Regions from separate parts of the Streptomyces sp. NPDC001980 genome, predicted to be linked through region 1. Evidence: riboswitches for the same ligand, from Rfam matches in the RefSeq annotation. Region 1 holds a riboswitch; each other region holds the start of a gene.

Region 1 (4,638 bases):
ACGGTGGCGAACAACCCCTACCACTACGCCAAGACGGTCGCCGAGCGCGCCGCCTGGGACGCCGAGGCCGCCCAGGACCGCTGGCGCCTGGTCTCGATCAACCCCGGCCTCATCCTGGGCCCTTCCCTCACGCCCGCCTCCGAGTCCGGCAGCCTCTTCCTGCTCGACGAGCTGTTCAAGGGCTACTTCTGCTACGGCGCCCCGGACTTCAGCTTCACGACCGCGGACGTCCGCGACGTGGCCGACGCGCACATCGCGGCCGCGGAGAACCCGGCGGCCGGCGGCCGTTACATCGTGGCCAACGAGACGATGACGTCCTTCCACGAGATGTCCCGGATCATCCGCACCCGCCACCCGTGGGACCCGCGCCTGCCGCGCACCGCACTCCCGCACGGGCCGGTACGGGTCCTGGGCCCGCTCTTCGGCCTGACCCAGGACTACATACGCAACCACCTCGGCATCCGCTTCCGCGTCGACAACGGCCGCAGCGTCAACGAACTGGGCCTCGCCTACCGGCCCGTCGAGGAGACCCTCCTGGACCACCACGAGAGCTGGCGCACCCGGCGGCGGAGGGTCTGAGCCCGACGGCCGGGGGTCAGGCCGGGCGGATCACGCGGTGGATCGCCGACTCCCCGGCGTTGTAGATCGACTCCTCGCGGATGAGCGCCCCGGGGCTCGGCGCGTGCACCATCGCGCCGCCGCCCGCGTAGATCCCGACGTGACTGTCGTCGTCGAAGAAGAAGACCAGGTCACCGGGCTCGACGGCGGCCAGCGTGATCGGGGTGCCGGCCAGGGTCTGCTCCGGCGCGGTGCGCGGCAGCGATACGCCGGCGGCGCGCCAGGCGGCCTGGGTCAGGCTGGAGGCGTCGTACGCCCCCGGCCCGGTCGCTCCCCAGACACACGGCCGGCCTATCTGCTCCCGCGCGAACGCCAGCGCCTTCATGGCCTTGCCCGGCTCGGCCCCGGCGCCCGGCTGGAGGAAGACGCCGGGGTCGGCGTAGGCGCCGGGCGCGGCCGCGGGGAGAACCGGGGCGGGGACCTGCGGGGGTGCGGTCGGCAGGGGCGTGGTGGGGAGCGGGGCGGTGACGACCGGGGCGGGGGCGGCAGTGGGCATCGCCATGGTGGGCGGGGCCGCCATCATCGCCTCGGGCGGCGCGGTCATGGCCGTCGGCATCGCGGCCATCGCCGGTGCGAGGGGTGCCGTCATGGGCGCTGTCATCGGGGCCGCCATGGGTGCCCCCATCTGCGCGGGCATCTGCGCGGGCATAGCGGCGGCGGGCGCTGCCATCGCCGTGGGCATGGCCATGGTGGCGGCGTAGGCGTAGGCGTAGGCGCCGTCGGGCTGCATGCCTGCCGCGTAGGAGCCGTACATGTCGGCGGCGGGTGCCGCGGCGAAGGGCGCGGCCGGCGGCATGGTGGCCATCGGCGTCGCGGGGGCGACGGGAGCCGCCGTGGGGTACGCGGCGTAGGCGTAGGCGGTGTCGGCGGCGACCGGAGGGATGTCGGCGTAGGCGGCAGGCGCGTTCGGCGACATGACCCGGAAGCCGCCGGGGTCCATCGGGCCGGGGGCCGGGGCGGGCGCCGCGGTCGGGAAGACGCCGCTGTCCGTGGGGGCGGCGGTCGGGAAGGCGCCCGTGTTCGTGGGAGCCGCCGTCGGGAAGACGCTGGTGCTCGCCATGGGGTCCGCGGTCGGGAAGGCGCTCGTGCTCATGGGGTCCGGGGTCGGGACGGCGCCCGCGTCGCCCGGGGTCGGCATCGGGAACGAGCCCGTGGCACCCGGCGTCATGATGCGGAAGGAACCGGTGTCCCCCGGGGACGGGGCCGGACCCTGGGCGGTGCCCGCGTCCATGGTGGACGCGGTCTGGTAGGTCCCGCCGCCCGAACCGCCCGGGGTCATGACGCGGAAGCCGCCCGCGTCCGCCGCGGCCCGGGTCGGGGCGCTGTCGGCACCCCCCGGGGTCATGATGCGGAAGGTACCGGTGTCCGACGGGGACACGATCGGGATGCCGCCCGTCTCGGTCACCGCCGGGAGCGCGCGCGTGGCGGCGGCCGAGTCGCCCCGGAAGGAGCCGCTGCCGGTGCGCTGGTTCGGTATGCCGACCGCGGGAGCCTGCCACTGCTGCGCCGGGACCTGGGCCTCGGGCGTGGGCCAGGGACTGGGCGCCGCCGGAGCGGCCTGGGCGACCGGGATCGGGGCCGGTGCCGGGTCGAGGGCGGCGATCGCGCGCTGCCCGGTGCGCTGGAACAGCACCTCGCGCGCCTTGGCGAGCTTGAGCTGGTTCTTGGTCTTGGAGGTACCCGGCGTGGCTCGCTGCGGCGCGGCGGCGGGCAGCGCCCTCGGCGCACCCGAAGGCGCCGCCGGCAGCGCCGTCGCGGGCCCCGCCGTCAACTCCAGCCTCGGGCGCGCCGGCAGCTCGCGGACGACCTCGATCTCGCTCTGCGCGGACGGCCCCGCGGTCAGCTCCAGCCGGGCCGGTCCGGAGTCCTCCAGCTGGCCGAGCAGGTCGGCGGCCATGGAGCTGACGGGCCGCCGCGGGCCGGGTCGGTCGGGCTGCCGGTCGGACGGAAGTGCGGCCGGCACGCTCGGCCCCAGCTTCGAACGCGCCCCCTCGAACCACTCCCGGGCGATGTTGTCGAGGCCCGGGTCGTCGCGACGGGGCCGCTTGAACAGCGGGACGCCGCGTGAACGCGAGCCCCCGCTCATCGCACGGGTGGCGTTGTAGTTCCCGGTGGCGTTCTCGGCCTGGTCGTAGAGGCTGTCGATCCGCTGTCGAACCTCGTCACGGCTTTCGGGCGCCATTGAGGGGTCGTGCTCCTTCCGTACTCCGCCTACCGAGTTAGCTGTCGGGTTCGGGCGCGGTGAAGTCCGGAAGGCATGCCCTACGGCCTCTGCCCTTGCGGACGGTCGGCCGATTCACCCCAGTGTTCGGTTGGGTCCCCGGCTCCGGATCCGCCCCTGAGGGGCACCGGACTCGGCGGAGGCCGCGCGGCCCGACGGGATTCGCCGGGGGGAGCCGAGCGGCTTGCCCGTCAACTTAGCCAACTTGTGTCACTCGTGTGAAGGTTGAAGTGGCTAATGTCCGATACGTAATTGTGATGTTCGTCGTAGCGTTCGAAACTCGACCGTAGGGCACGGCATTTCGCGCGCTTCCATTGCATTCGCAGGGTCACCGAGGCGTTGCCGTCGGTCGCGTCCCCCTGCTCCGGAACGCCCGCTTTCTGTGAGGTCACCGTGAATTCGTGGGTCTGTTGAACACAGTGGCGTCACGTGTCGTATAGGGCGGGGGATTTCTATGCCCGGCCGCCCACGACATGCAGGGGAACGACCTTGAGACCCAACAGGCGCAGACGCCCGACCGGCGCACAACGCGCGACCTTCGCAGCGGTCGCCCTGATGCTCGGCGGCGGAGGACTGGTCGCGGTGAACGTCTATGCCTCGGCCACCGAGAGCGGCGGAGACCAGGGCCAGGTCGCCACCGGCCAGGTGCTGTCCGCGCCCACGATCTACTGCCCCGACGTCGGCAGCCGGCTCACGGCGGTGCCCGACGGCGCCCGGGCCGACGTCGACCGTGAACTCGCCCAGCTGGACCAGCAGATCGCGGCCGCCTACCAGCAACTCACGGCGTCCGCCGCCGAGATCGAGCAGAACCCCGGCGTCGCCGACCAGGCGATCATCGACCCGCTGAAGGAGAAGCGGTCCGAGTCGATCCAGCGCATCGCGGACGCCATCGACCGCGAGGGCGACCGCCCGCAGGGCCTCGACGACCTCGCCGCCTGCACCCTGCGCTCCTCGAACCAGGGCGACGGGCAGTCGGCCACCCCCCAGGACGGTGCCACGCCGAGCCAGAGCGGCCAGGGCAGCGCCGCGCCGAGCCAGGGCACCGGCGCCGGCGGCCAGGGCGGCAACGGCCCGGTCGCCGCCGACTACGCGGACATCACCTCCGTCCAGCCCAACGTCTCGACCCCGGCCGAGCAGCCCGGCGGCTCCACCGGCACCTTCTCCTCCAGCTGTGGCGTCAACGCGAACGGACTGTTCAACTCGGACAACGTGATCGTCGCGCCCGGTGTCTCCAACGGCGCCCACCACTTCCACGACTACATCGGCAACCAGTCCAACAACGCCTTCGCCAGCGACCAGGACCTCGCGAACGCCGACACCAGCTGCGCGGACCAGGGCGACAAGTCCACGTACTACTGGCCCGTGCTGCGGCTGCAGAACGGCAAGCAGGAGCGGGACGCCGACAAGCCGGGCGGCGGCACCGAGGGCAACGCCGGGCAGATCGTGACGGCGAAGGAGGTCACGCTGACCTTCGAGGGCAACCCGACCTCCAAGGTCACCGAGATGCCGCGGCTGCTGCGCATCATCACCGGCGACGCCAAGGCGTTCGTCAACGGCCCGGCCAACGCCAACGCCTCCTGGAGCTGCACCGGTTACGAGGACCGGCAGCTCAAGGACAAGTACCCACTCTGCCCGTCGGGCAGTGACGTCGTGCGCACGTTCAGGTTCCAGAGCTGCTGGGACGGCCGGAACATCGACAGCGCCAACCACCGCACCCACGTGGCGTTCGAGGCCCCCGACGGGAGCTGCCCGGCCGGCTTCCAGGCCATCCCGCAGCTGGTGCAGCGCATCGTCTACGC
Region 2 (4,638 bases), on a different contig from region 1:
CGACCGTCTCGTCGGCACCCGACAGCATGGCGCCGAAGCGGCAGGAGACCGCGACCAGCGAGCCGGTCTTGCCGCTGAGCACGTCGAGGTAGTGCTCGACCGGGTCACGGCCGTCCGACGGGCCTGCCGTCTCCAGGATCTGACCGGTCACCAGCCGTTCGAACGCGAGGGCCTGGACCCGGACCGCCTCGGGGCCGAGGTCGGCGAGGATCTGGGAGGCTCGGGCAAAGAGGAAGTCGCCAGTGAGGACGGCGAGCGAATTGCCCCAGCGGGTGTTGGCACTGTCGACACCGCGCCGCACGGCGGCCTCGTCCATGACGTCGTCGTGGTACAGCGTGGCCAGATGGGTGAGCTCGACGACGACGGCCGACGGCACGACACCGGGTGCGTACGGATCGCCGAACTGCGCGGCAAGCATCACCAGCAGCGGGCGGAACCGCTTCCCCCCGGCCCGTACGAGGTGCTGCGCGGCCTCCGTGATGAACGGGACCTCGCTCTTGGTGGCTTCTAGCAAGCCCTCCTCGACAGCCGTCAATCCGGCCTGGACATCGGCTTCCAGAGCCTGGTCCCGCACGCTCAGCCCGAACGGCCCGACGACGGTCACGAGGGGTCTCCTGTCTGCTGGTGTCTACTGGCGATTACACGGTTTGTCGATAGGTCGCTGCCATCACTCAAGTCAGCGTATCCGGTCAGGTTTCGATCACCGATAGCGCCCACGGTTACACCCCGGGCGCTATCGGATCATGACCGTTATGTTTTTGATCAGCCGATACGATCTGACATCCACTGACTTAACAGGAAGTACGGACAGTTGTCCCGAACCGAGGCCCAGGCCGTGTCCCGCAGCGGGCCCCGCGCCGGGTTCGGATCCCGGGTGGCACCCGGGCGCCCGTCCGGCGGTGAGCCCTCCGGACGACTGCGGCCCGGAATCGGCCCCGCCTCCCCCGACCGACGTCACCTGCCCGGGCGTACCCCGTCCGCCGCCCGCCCAAGCCGACGGGTGCACCCGATGCACGAACGGCGACACCCCGCACCCGTCCGTACACCCTTCCTCCACGAGACCACGCACGACGCCCTCCGCGTTTCGTTGGCCTACGCCCCCGGTCGACATCCTCCCGGTCGACGCCCTCCCGGTCGACGCCCTCCCGGTCCGCGTCCTCCCGGTCCGCGTTCCCTCGGTCCACCCCCTCGATCCGCATTTCCTTGACCGTCATCCCCCGACCGTCATCCCCTCGACCGACGGAACGGCGTCCCTGATCAATCCCTGCGCGCGCGTGGCGCCCGCGCACCTCCCCGCCGGCTCGCGGGAACGTCGGCACGTTCGGGTTCCCGCCCGGGACGGCCGCCATGACAACGACGCGCACCACAGGGGAGGTTCCGCCCTCACGGTGGACACGCCCACCGGAGATCACCGGTTCCACACCCCCCTCCCCCGACGTGACGAGAATCACGTACACACGCAACGACCCCCGACGCCCTCCCGACCACTCCGGACACCCGGCCCCGTCAACCGCCCGCCCCGACCTCCCCGTTGGGCCCGGTCGGCGCCACGCGCGCGTAGCCGAGGCTTCCGAAGTTGACGGAGGGTGCGCCGGAGAGGCACCCGATCGAGCGAGCAGGACAGTCGTCAGCACGCCCCCTCCCGGGTTCCACCCGCACTCAGCCGATCATCCACACAAACCGGCAATTCGGACTACTCGTAGAAATTGCCCATATCGAGAACCGTTCCACGCGCCCCACAGAGGCAATCCGCACGAATGTGCGCGAGGCGACTCCCCCCCGAACCAGGAAAAAGGCGGATTCCACGCATCCCTCATGTCTGATTTGCCGTTATTGCGATTTCGTGAAGTAGGTCACGTGGGCCCGGGTGACGCAAGGGCTGTAAGGCAACCCTTCCTTTCCTTTCCCTGTGGGCCAGTTGAAGGTTGGCAGCCGCAAAGGATCAAGCGCCCCATACGACGCAGATCAAGTTCAATCGGCATGTTGTGTGAATCAGCCTCTTGTTCCGGACATGTGCTCTCGCATACGTTCCGGCTCGCCGGGCGGACGCCGAATCCTGCCGCCGCCCGTACTGACCCATCGACGAGTTCATTCGCACGGCAGGAGCGGGGGACCCAGGTAAGTCGCCGGACCGGGCGGCCGACGTCACAGAACAGACGTCGTTCCGGAACGGCTAGGGGTGAAGTCGCATCGCCTTCGGACGGTGCGGCCGGGCACTCCCCGGGCCCGAACCCGACAGCTCACCTCGCAGGCGACGGAGAGGAACTTCGCCATGCCTGCTGCCGCTCAGCACCGCCGTCCCCGCCGTAACAGCATCATCCGTACGCTCGTCGTCGCCGGCACCGGCGCCGCCGTCCTCGCCCTGCCGCTCATCGGGGCCGCGTCCGCCTCCGCCGCCACCTCCTCCAGCACGACGGCCTCGACGACTCTCGCCGGGTACCCGAACAACCTCGACGGCTGGATCCGGGAGTCGCTCGCCATCATGGCGGAGAAGCACATACCAGGCACCTACAACGGCATCTACCGCAACCTGATGCGGGAGTCCTCCGGCAACCCGCGGGCCATCAACCTCTGGGACTCCAACGCGGCCAAGGGCATCCCGTCCAAGGGCCTGCTCCAGGTGATCGACCCGACGTTCAAGGCCTACCACGTGGACGGCACGTCGTTCGACATCTACGACCCGGTCGCGAACATCACCGCCGCCTGCAACTACGCCGCCGCGCGGTACGGCTCGATCGACAACGTCCACGGGGCGTACTGACCGACGTCCCGGATCAGACGTCCCAGGTCAGACGTCCTGGATCAGTCGAAGAGTCTTTCGAGGACGACGGCGATGCCGTCGTCCTCGTTCGACGCGGTGATCTCGTCGGCCATCGCCTTGAGTTCAGGGTGGGCGTTGGCCATCGCCACCCCGTAGGCCGCCCACTCGAACATCGGGATGTCGTTGGGCATGTCGCCGAAGGCGATGGCCTGTCCGGGGCTGAGCCCCAGACGGTCGGCGGCCAGCGCGAGCCCGGTCGCCTTGGTCACCCCGCACGGCTGCAGTTCGACAGTCCCCGGCCCCGACATCGTGACCGTCGCCAGCGATCCGACCACCGAGCGGGCGGTCGTCGCCAGTTCGTCGTCGGACAGGGTGTGGTGGCGCAGCAGCACCTTGCTGATGGGCGCGCACCACAGGTCGTCGCGCCGGGCGACGCGCAGCGCGGGCAGCGTGGGATGGGGCATCAGATAGCCGGGCTCGATGAGCGTGAGCCCGTCCACGCCGTCCTGGTCGACCGCCGCGTACACCTGGCCGACCTCGGCCTCGATCTTGCCGAGTGCGGTCTCCGCCAGTTCCCGGTCCAGGGTGACCGACCACAGCAGCCGGTCCGCGCCGGCGTCGTACACCTGCGCGCCCTGACCGCAGACCGCGAGTCCCGTGCAGCCGAGGTCGTCGAGGAGTGGGCGCACTCTCGGAGCCGGACGGCCGGTCACCACGAGGTGCCGGGCACCGGCCCGGCCGGCCCGCGTGAGCGCGGCGAGCGACCGTTCCGAGAGCGTGTCGTCGCCGCGCAGCAGCGTGCCGTCCAGGTCGGTGGCGATCAGTGAGTACGGGGAGGGTGCGACCATGATCAGAGAATACGGACAGCACGGCCCTGGGACTCACTGTGCGTTTCGGCCTCAAGTGGCTTTCGCCGCCTCCGTGATGGGGCCGTTGTCAGTGGCGGGCGTTACGTTTTACGAGATGCTCGGCACCTGCCCCGAGAGCCCGGCCGGCGATGCGCTGTACGTCGAGGAGGGCCGGCGGCTCGGACTCTGGTTCGACGGGGACGGCGATGCGGCCGAACTGGACGCCGCGCACCGGTGGTTGGGGCTGGACTTCGCCGACCCGGGCATCCGGCAGGCCCGGGATCCGCACGACGGCGGCCAGATCGAGAAGATCCTCGGGCGGCCGCTGCCGGTGGTGGTCTTCGGCATGTACTACCCCTACCCGGGCCGGGAGGCCCAGGGCGAGGCTGCGGGGGGGAGCGGCCAGGCCGCCCGGGTCGGTCGAGGAGTTCCTGGCCCGGCTGCGGGCAGCCGAGGAGGAGGTGTGGCCCTCGGGGGCCGGGTGACGGTCGGGCCCCGGGGTGTCAGGCGTGGGCCGCTGCCAGGTGGCCGGCGAGGCGCGGTGAGGCGAACGCCGTACCGCACACGAACCGCATCACCGGGCCGTACGACGCCGCCGCCGGGAGGCCCGTGAAGTACAGGCCGGGTACGGAGGAGACGTATCCGGCGCCGAGTCTCGGGGCGCCGCGCGTGACGGCGACCCGGGTGCGCAGCTCGGCGCCCAGGAAGTCCATCGCGGCGGTGTCCACGCGGTAGCCGGTGGCGGCTATGACGTGGTCGGCGGTGAGGCGGTCGATGCCGCCGTCGTGGGTGCGGACGGTGAGGACCGGAGCACCGCCGGAGGTGTCGGCGCCGGTCACAGCGGCGACCTCGCGGACCTGGACCTTGCCTTCGAAACGGTCGCGCAGCCACCAGGCGCCGAGCGGGCCGAGCACCCGGCGGACCAGGTAGTGGCGGGTCTGCGCCGGGAGGTAGCGGTAGGGGTGCGGGTAGTAGCTGAGTGCCCACAGGGACCAGGCCCGGCCGAACGGCGACTCAGGGCGCAGCTTC
Region 3 (4,638 bases), on a different contig from region 1:
TCGGTACCGCCTTCGGGACCGACCAGCTGACCGGGGACAGCGGGATCGCCTCCGTCACCGCCGCGACGTTCTTCGTGCGCATCGTGCTGTCCCCGTTCGCGCATCCCCTCTTCACCGTCCTCACCGGCATCGGCTTCGGCATCGCCGCGCTCTCCGGCGAGCGGCAGCGGGCGCGGCGCGTGCTGGTGCCGGTCGCCGGGCTGCTGCTCGCGATGAGCATGCACGCGTTCTGGAACGGGTCCTCGACGTTCGGGCAGTACGGGTTCTTCGCCGTGTACGGCATGTTCATGGTGCCCACGTTCGGGCTGCTGACCTGGCTGGCCGTCTGGACGCGGCAGCGCGAGCTGCGGACCGTACGGGAGGAGCTGCCGGCCTACGTCTACGCCGGGTGGCTGGGGGTGGCCGAGCCGTTCGTGCTCGGGTCGATGCGGGCGCGCCAGATGGCCCGGGAGTACGCCGCGTACCACTTCGGGAAGGCGGCGGGGCGGGCGGTCACCGAGTACGAGGGATACGCGACGACGCTGGCGCTGCTGCGGCGCCGGGGGCAGCGGGGGCGGGCGGGGGCCGACTTCGTGGTGCGGGAACGGGAGCTCCTCACGGAGCTGTGGAACCGACGGGAGCTGGTGCGGCCGGCCCTGGAGTACGCGGCGCGGACGGCTGCGCCGGGCGGGTGGCGGCCGGTGTACGCCGGTTATGCGCCGTCGGCTTACGGGGCGGCGGTGCCGTATCCGGCCTACAACCCGTATCGGAGCTAGTGCTCCGGAGTCGCGGACGGCTCGGCACCGCCGGAATGCGCCGTGGGGGCTGAGCGCCGTTGCGGCGGAAAAGAGAAAAGAACGAGGGAGCGGAAGCCGTCAGGCCGAAGCCGTCGTCAGCTTCGTCAGTTCCTCGTCCGTCAGCGTCAGGTCCGCCACGCCCAGCAGGGGCGGGAGCTGTTCGAGGGTGCGGGCCGAGGCGATCGGGGCCGTGATGGTGGGCTGGGCTGCCAGCCAGGCCAGGGCGACCGTGGGGATCGGGGCCTCGTGGGCCGCGGCGATCTCGTCCAGGGCCGCCAGCACCTTCTGGCCGCGCTCCGACTCGGCGTACTGGGCGGCGCGGCCCGCTCGCACGCTGTCGACCGTCGTACCGGGGCGGTACTTGCCGGTAAGGAAGCCGGCGGCCAGCGAGAAGTAGGGAACGGCCGCGAGGCCGGTGCGGGAGGCCAGGTCCTGGAGGGGGCCCTCGTAGGTGTCGCGGGAGACCAGGTTGTAGTGGGGCTGGAGGGCCACGTACCGGGCGAGGCCCTCGCGGTCGGAGAAGTCCAGGGACTCCTGGAGTCGCTCCGGCGTGATGTTGGACGCGGCGATGTGCCGGACCTTGCCCGCCCGCACCAGCTCGTCCAGCGCACCGATGATCTCCTCGACCGGGATCTCGGGCTTGTCGAAGTGCGTGTAGTACAGGTCGATGTGGTCGGTGCCGAGACGGCGCAGGGAGGCGTCCGCGGCGGCCTTGATGTTGGCGGCGGACAGGCCCAGGTACTCGGGGTGCTGGCTGACCTTCGTCGCGATGACGACGTCGTCGCGGTTGCCGCGCGCCTTGACCCACTTGCCGATGATCGTCTCGGACTCGCCGCCCTTGTTGCCCTCGATCCACGCCGTGTACGAGTCGGCGGTGTCGACGAAGTTGCCGCCCGCGGCGGCGTAGGCGTCGAGGACGGCGAAGGAGGTGGCCTCGTCGGCGGTCCAGCCGAAGACGTTGCCGCCGAGGGCGAGCGGGAAGACCTCCAGGTCGGAGGCGCCGAGCTTGCGGAGGGACGGGGAAGCGGAAGAAGCACTCATACTTCACTTCAACACGCGTCGCCGGGCACCCCATGCCGGTGCAACACGAAGTTCTTGTAAAGGCGCACGGCTGAAGGCGCACCGCCTGCCCGAGGCGTGGCAGGCAGACCGGCGGCCCTGACGCCGGGGGGTTGCCGTCAGGGCCGCCGGAGGCCGGAAGGTGAGGTCCGGGTCCTGGTCAGGGCCAGGGTCAGGGGTTGAGGCCCTTGCCGCGCAGCCAGGTCATCGGGTCGATGGCGGTGGCCTGGCCGTTCGGGTGGACCTCCAGGTGGAGGTGCGGGCCGGTCACGTTGCCGGTGGCGCCCACGCGGCCGATGACGTCGCCGGTGGCGACCTTCTGGCCGACCTTGACGCCGATCGAGGACTGGTGGCAGAACCACAGCTCGGTGCCGTCGTCCAGGGTGATGATCGTGCGGTAGCCGTAGGAGCCGGCCCAGCCCGCCTCGGTGACCGTGCCGCTGTGCACGGCCTTGATCAGCGTGCCGGTGGGCGCGGCGAAGTCGAGGCCGGTGTGGTAGCCGGAGGCCCACATGGAGCCGGCCTGGCCGAAGGTGCCGGTGATCGTGTACGAGACGACGGGCAGCGTGTACTGCTTGGCCAGCTCGGCGAGGCGGGCCTGCTCGGCCTTCTGCTTCGCGGAGGCCTCGGCCTTCTCCTTGGCGTCGGCGGCCTTGGCCGCGGCCGCCTTCTCCGCCTTGGCCTCGGCGTCCGCGACCGCCTTGTCGGCGGCGGCGACGGCCTTGGCGCTGGCCTTGGTGTCGAGCTGGTTCTGCTGCTGCGCGGCCTGGGCGATGATCCGGCTGCGCAGCGCCTCGCCGGCGTCGGACGAGGAGGAGTCCGAGTCGGTGGCGGTCGTCGTGGTGACGCTGCTGAGCGTGGTCTGGGTGGCCTGGTGGCCGCCGTCCTCGCCGAGCAGCGAGTCGACGGAGGACGGCAGGTCGGGCAGCGAGATGGAGACCGGCGGCTTGCCGGTGTTGGCGCTGGCCATGCCGCCCGCGCCGACGGCGGCTATGACGCCGACGCCGAGAACCGTGGAGCTGCGGGCGAGCCCGCCGCCCTTCTGCTTGGCGACCCGGTGCCGGCCGCGTACCGCGGAGAGGGACTCCTCGGTGGGGTTCCACTCCTCGAAGGGGCCCTCGTCGGCGCGGTAGCCGCCGTAGCCGAAGGTGTCGGGCTGACGCTGGCTGGGCACGAAGGGGGCTGTCGGAGCAGGCGGGTTGGACGCCACGCGGGCGCACTCCTTTCCTTCCGCCGCCTACCGGGTTAGCTGACGGGTTCGGAGCGGGAAGGTCTCCTACGCGCGTATACCGGCCGTTTCGTACCCGGCGGTAGCCGTGCGATTCACCCCAAGGTGGTGGTTCCCCGGTTCCCTTGCGGGATTCGGCGCGTGCGCACGGAGCCGTCGCGGGTGACGGCTGGGACGACCGCGCTGCGTTATCGAACGTTAATAGACCCGGCTACCAGATTCCAAGCCGTTCGTCTTGATCATTAAGCTTTCAAAGCTTGGACTTACCTGCCACGACCGGTCAAAAACGGTCGAGTCGACGGTGCCCACCGCTCAGCTCAGGAGTCACACAGGTTTTGATGGCGACTCAGTTGTTATGCGCAGGGCGGTCATCCGGACACCGACCGTGACCACACCCCGCTCAGGGCCGTCGTACGGCGAGCAGTGCCATGTCGTCCGCCATGCCGCCGCCGGTGGCGCGCAGGAACGCGGCCGGTGGACGTGCGTGATGAGGAACACAGACCTGGGCATGACTCAGGGCCGGAATCCTCGAATTCTTGGATTCCGGCCCTGAGTTTCAGTAGCGGGGACAGGATTTGAACCTGCGACCTCTGGGTTATGAGCCCAGCGAGCTACCGAGCTGCTCCACCCCGCGTCGGTGACACCAGCATACGCCATCGGAAGAGGGGAAGTCACACGGGTGAAGACTCACGGGGTCGGCGGAGGGGCGGCGGGGGCCGCCGTGGGGTCAGTGGACGCCGAAATGCCGGGCCTGGGCGACCGCCTCGCGGGGGCCGCCGTCGAACGGCTGACCGTGCCCCGGCAGCAGGACGGTGTCCTTGGACAGGCCGGCGATGCCGTCCAGCGACGCGAGGGCGGCGGCGGAGTCGTGGGTGAAGGCACGGCAGACCAGGCAGGGGCCGGTGTGCCCGGTGAAGGCCTCCTGGGTGACCAGGGCGTCGCCGGTGAAGAGCAGGCCCTGGTCGGGGAAGTGGAAGCCGGTGCTGCCGGGGGTGTGGCCGGGCAGCGCGACCGCCTGCGGCCGCCCGGGCACGCCGTCCAGCCGCGCACCGTCGCCGAACGTGCGTGCCCGGGCGGGCGGCGGTGCGGTGAAGGCGCCCTGGCGGGCCATGGTCACCATGGTGGCGAGCGCGGCGGGACGGCGGACGAGGTACGGCAGCGGGGAGCGTTCGGACTTGGCGTGCCGCATGGCCTTGCGCGGGCCGTCCATGAGCATGGCCCGGTCGTCCTCGTGGACCCACACCTCCGCGCCGGCCTGCTGGAGCTCCGCCGTGAGACCGGTGTGATCGGGGTGCGCGTGGGTGATCAGGACGGCCCGGATGTCGGCCGGGCTCCGTCCCGCGGCGGCCAGGTGGTCGAGGAGCGTGCGCCGCTGTCCGGGCAGGCCGGCGTCGACGAGGGTCAGCCCGTCCGGGTGATCCACCAGGTAGAAGTTGACGAGGGGGTCACCCAGCCGGACAACGCCTGGAGCGACCTCCGGGCCGGCGCCGGGGTGGGCGGATCGGGGGCGGGACTGGCGCATGGCGCTCTGCTCTCGGGAAGGGGGATGGACGACGGGGGAGGATCGTGAACGGG

What was found. Region 1 has a riboswitch for cyclic di-AMP ahead of ABT137_RS51085 (C40 family peptidase). Riboswitches for the same ligand answer to the same signal wherever they lie in the genome.
Region 2: another riboswitch for cyclic di-AMP. It lies ahead of ABT137_RS16665 (transglycosylase SLT domain-containing protein); the one in region 1 lies ahead of ABT137_RS51085 (C40 family peptidase).
Region 3: another riboswitch for cyclic di-AMP. It lies ahead of ABT137_RS12425 (M23 family metallopeptidase); the one in region 1 lies ahead of ABT137_RS51085 (C40 family peptidase).

The regions. Positions count from the first base shown of each region.
Region 1 is NZ_JBEOYD010000026.1:93,604-98,241, forward strand. It holds gene ABT137_RS32825 (NAD-dependent epimerase/dehydratase family protein) at 1-579, shown strand, start outside; gene ABT137_RS51085 (C40 family peptidase) at 596-2,800, opposite strand; cyclic di-AMP (ydaO/yuaA leader) riboswitch at 2,811-2,988, opposite strand; gene ABT137_RS32835 (DUF1996 domain-containing protein) at 3,395-4,638, shown strand, end outside.
Region 2 is NZ_JBEOYD010000009.1:223,664-228,301, reverse strand. It holds gene ABT137_RS16670 (polyprenyl synthetase family protein) at 1-604, opposite strand, end outside; cyclic di-AMP (ydaO/yuaA leader) riboswitch at 2,071-2,269, shown strand; gene ABT137_RS16665 (transglycosylase SLT domain-containing protein) at 2,273-2,761, shown strand; gene ABT137_RS16660 (HAD family hydrolase) at 2,803-3,609, opposite strand; gene ABT137_RS16655 (FAD-dependent oxidoreductase) at 4,113-4,638, opposite strand, start outside.
Region 3 is NZ_JBEOYD010000006.1:339,305-343,942, reverse strand. It holds gene ABT137_RS12435 (PrsW family intramembrane metalloprotease) at 1-755, shown strand, start outside; gene ABT137_RS12430 (aldo/keto reductase) at 855-1,817, opposite strand; gene ABT137_RS12425 (M23 family metallopeptidase) at 2,008-3,045, opposite strand; cyclic di-AMP (ydaO/yuaA leader) riboswitch at 3,055-3,213, opposite strand; tRNA gene ABT137_RS12420 (tRNA-Met) at 3,624-3,697, opposite strand; gene ABT137_RS12415 (MBL fold metallo-hydrolase) at 3,791-4,585, opposite strand.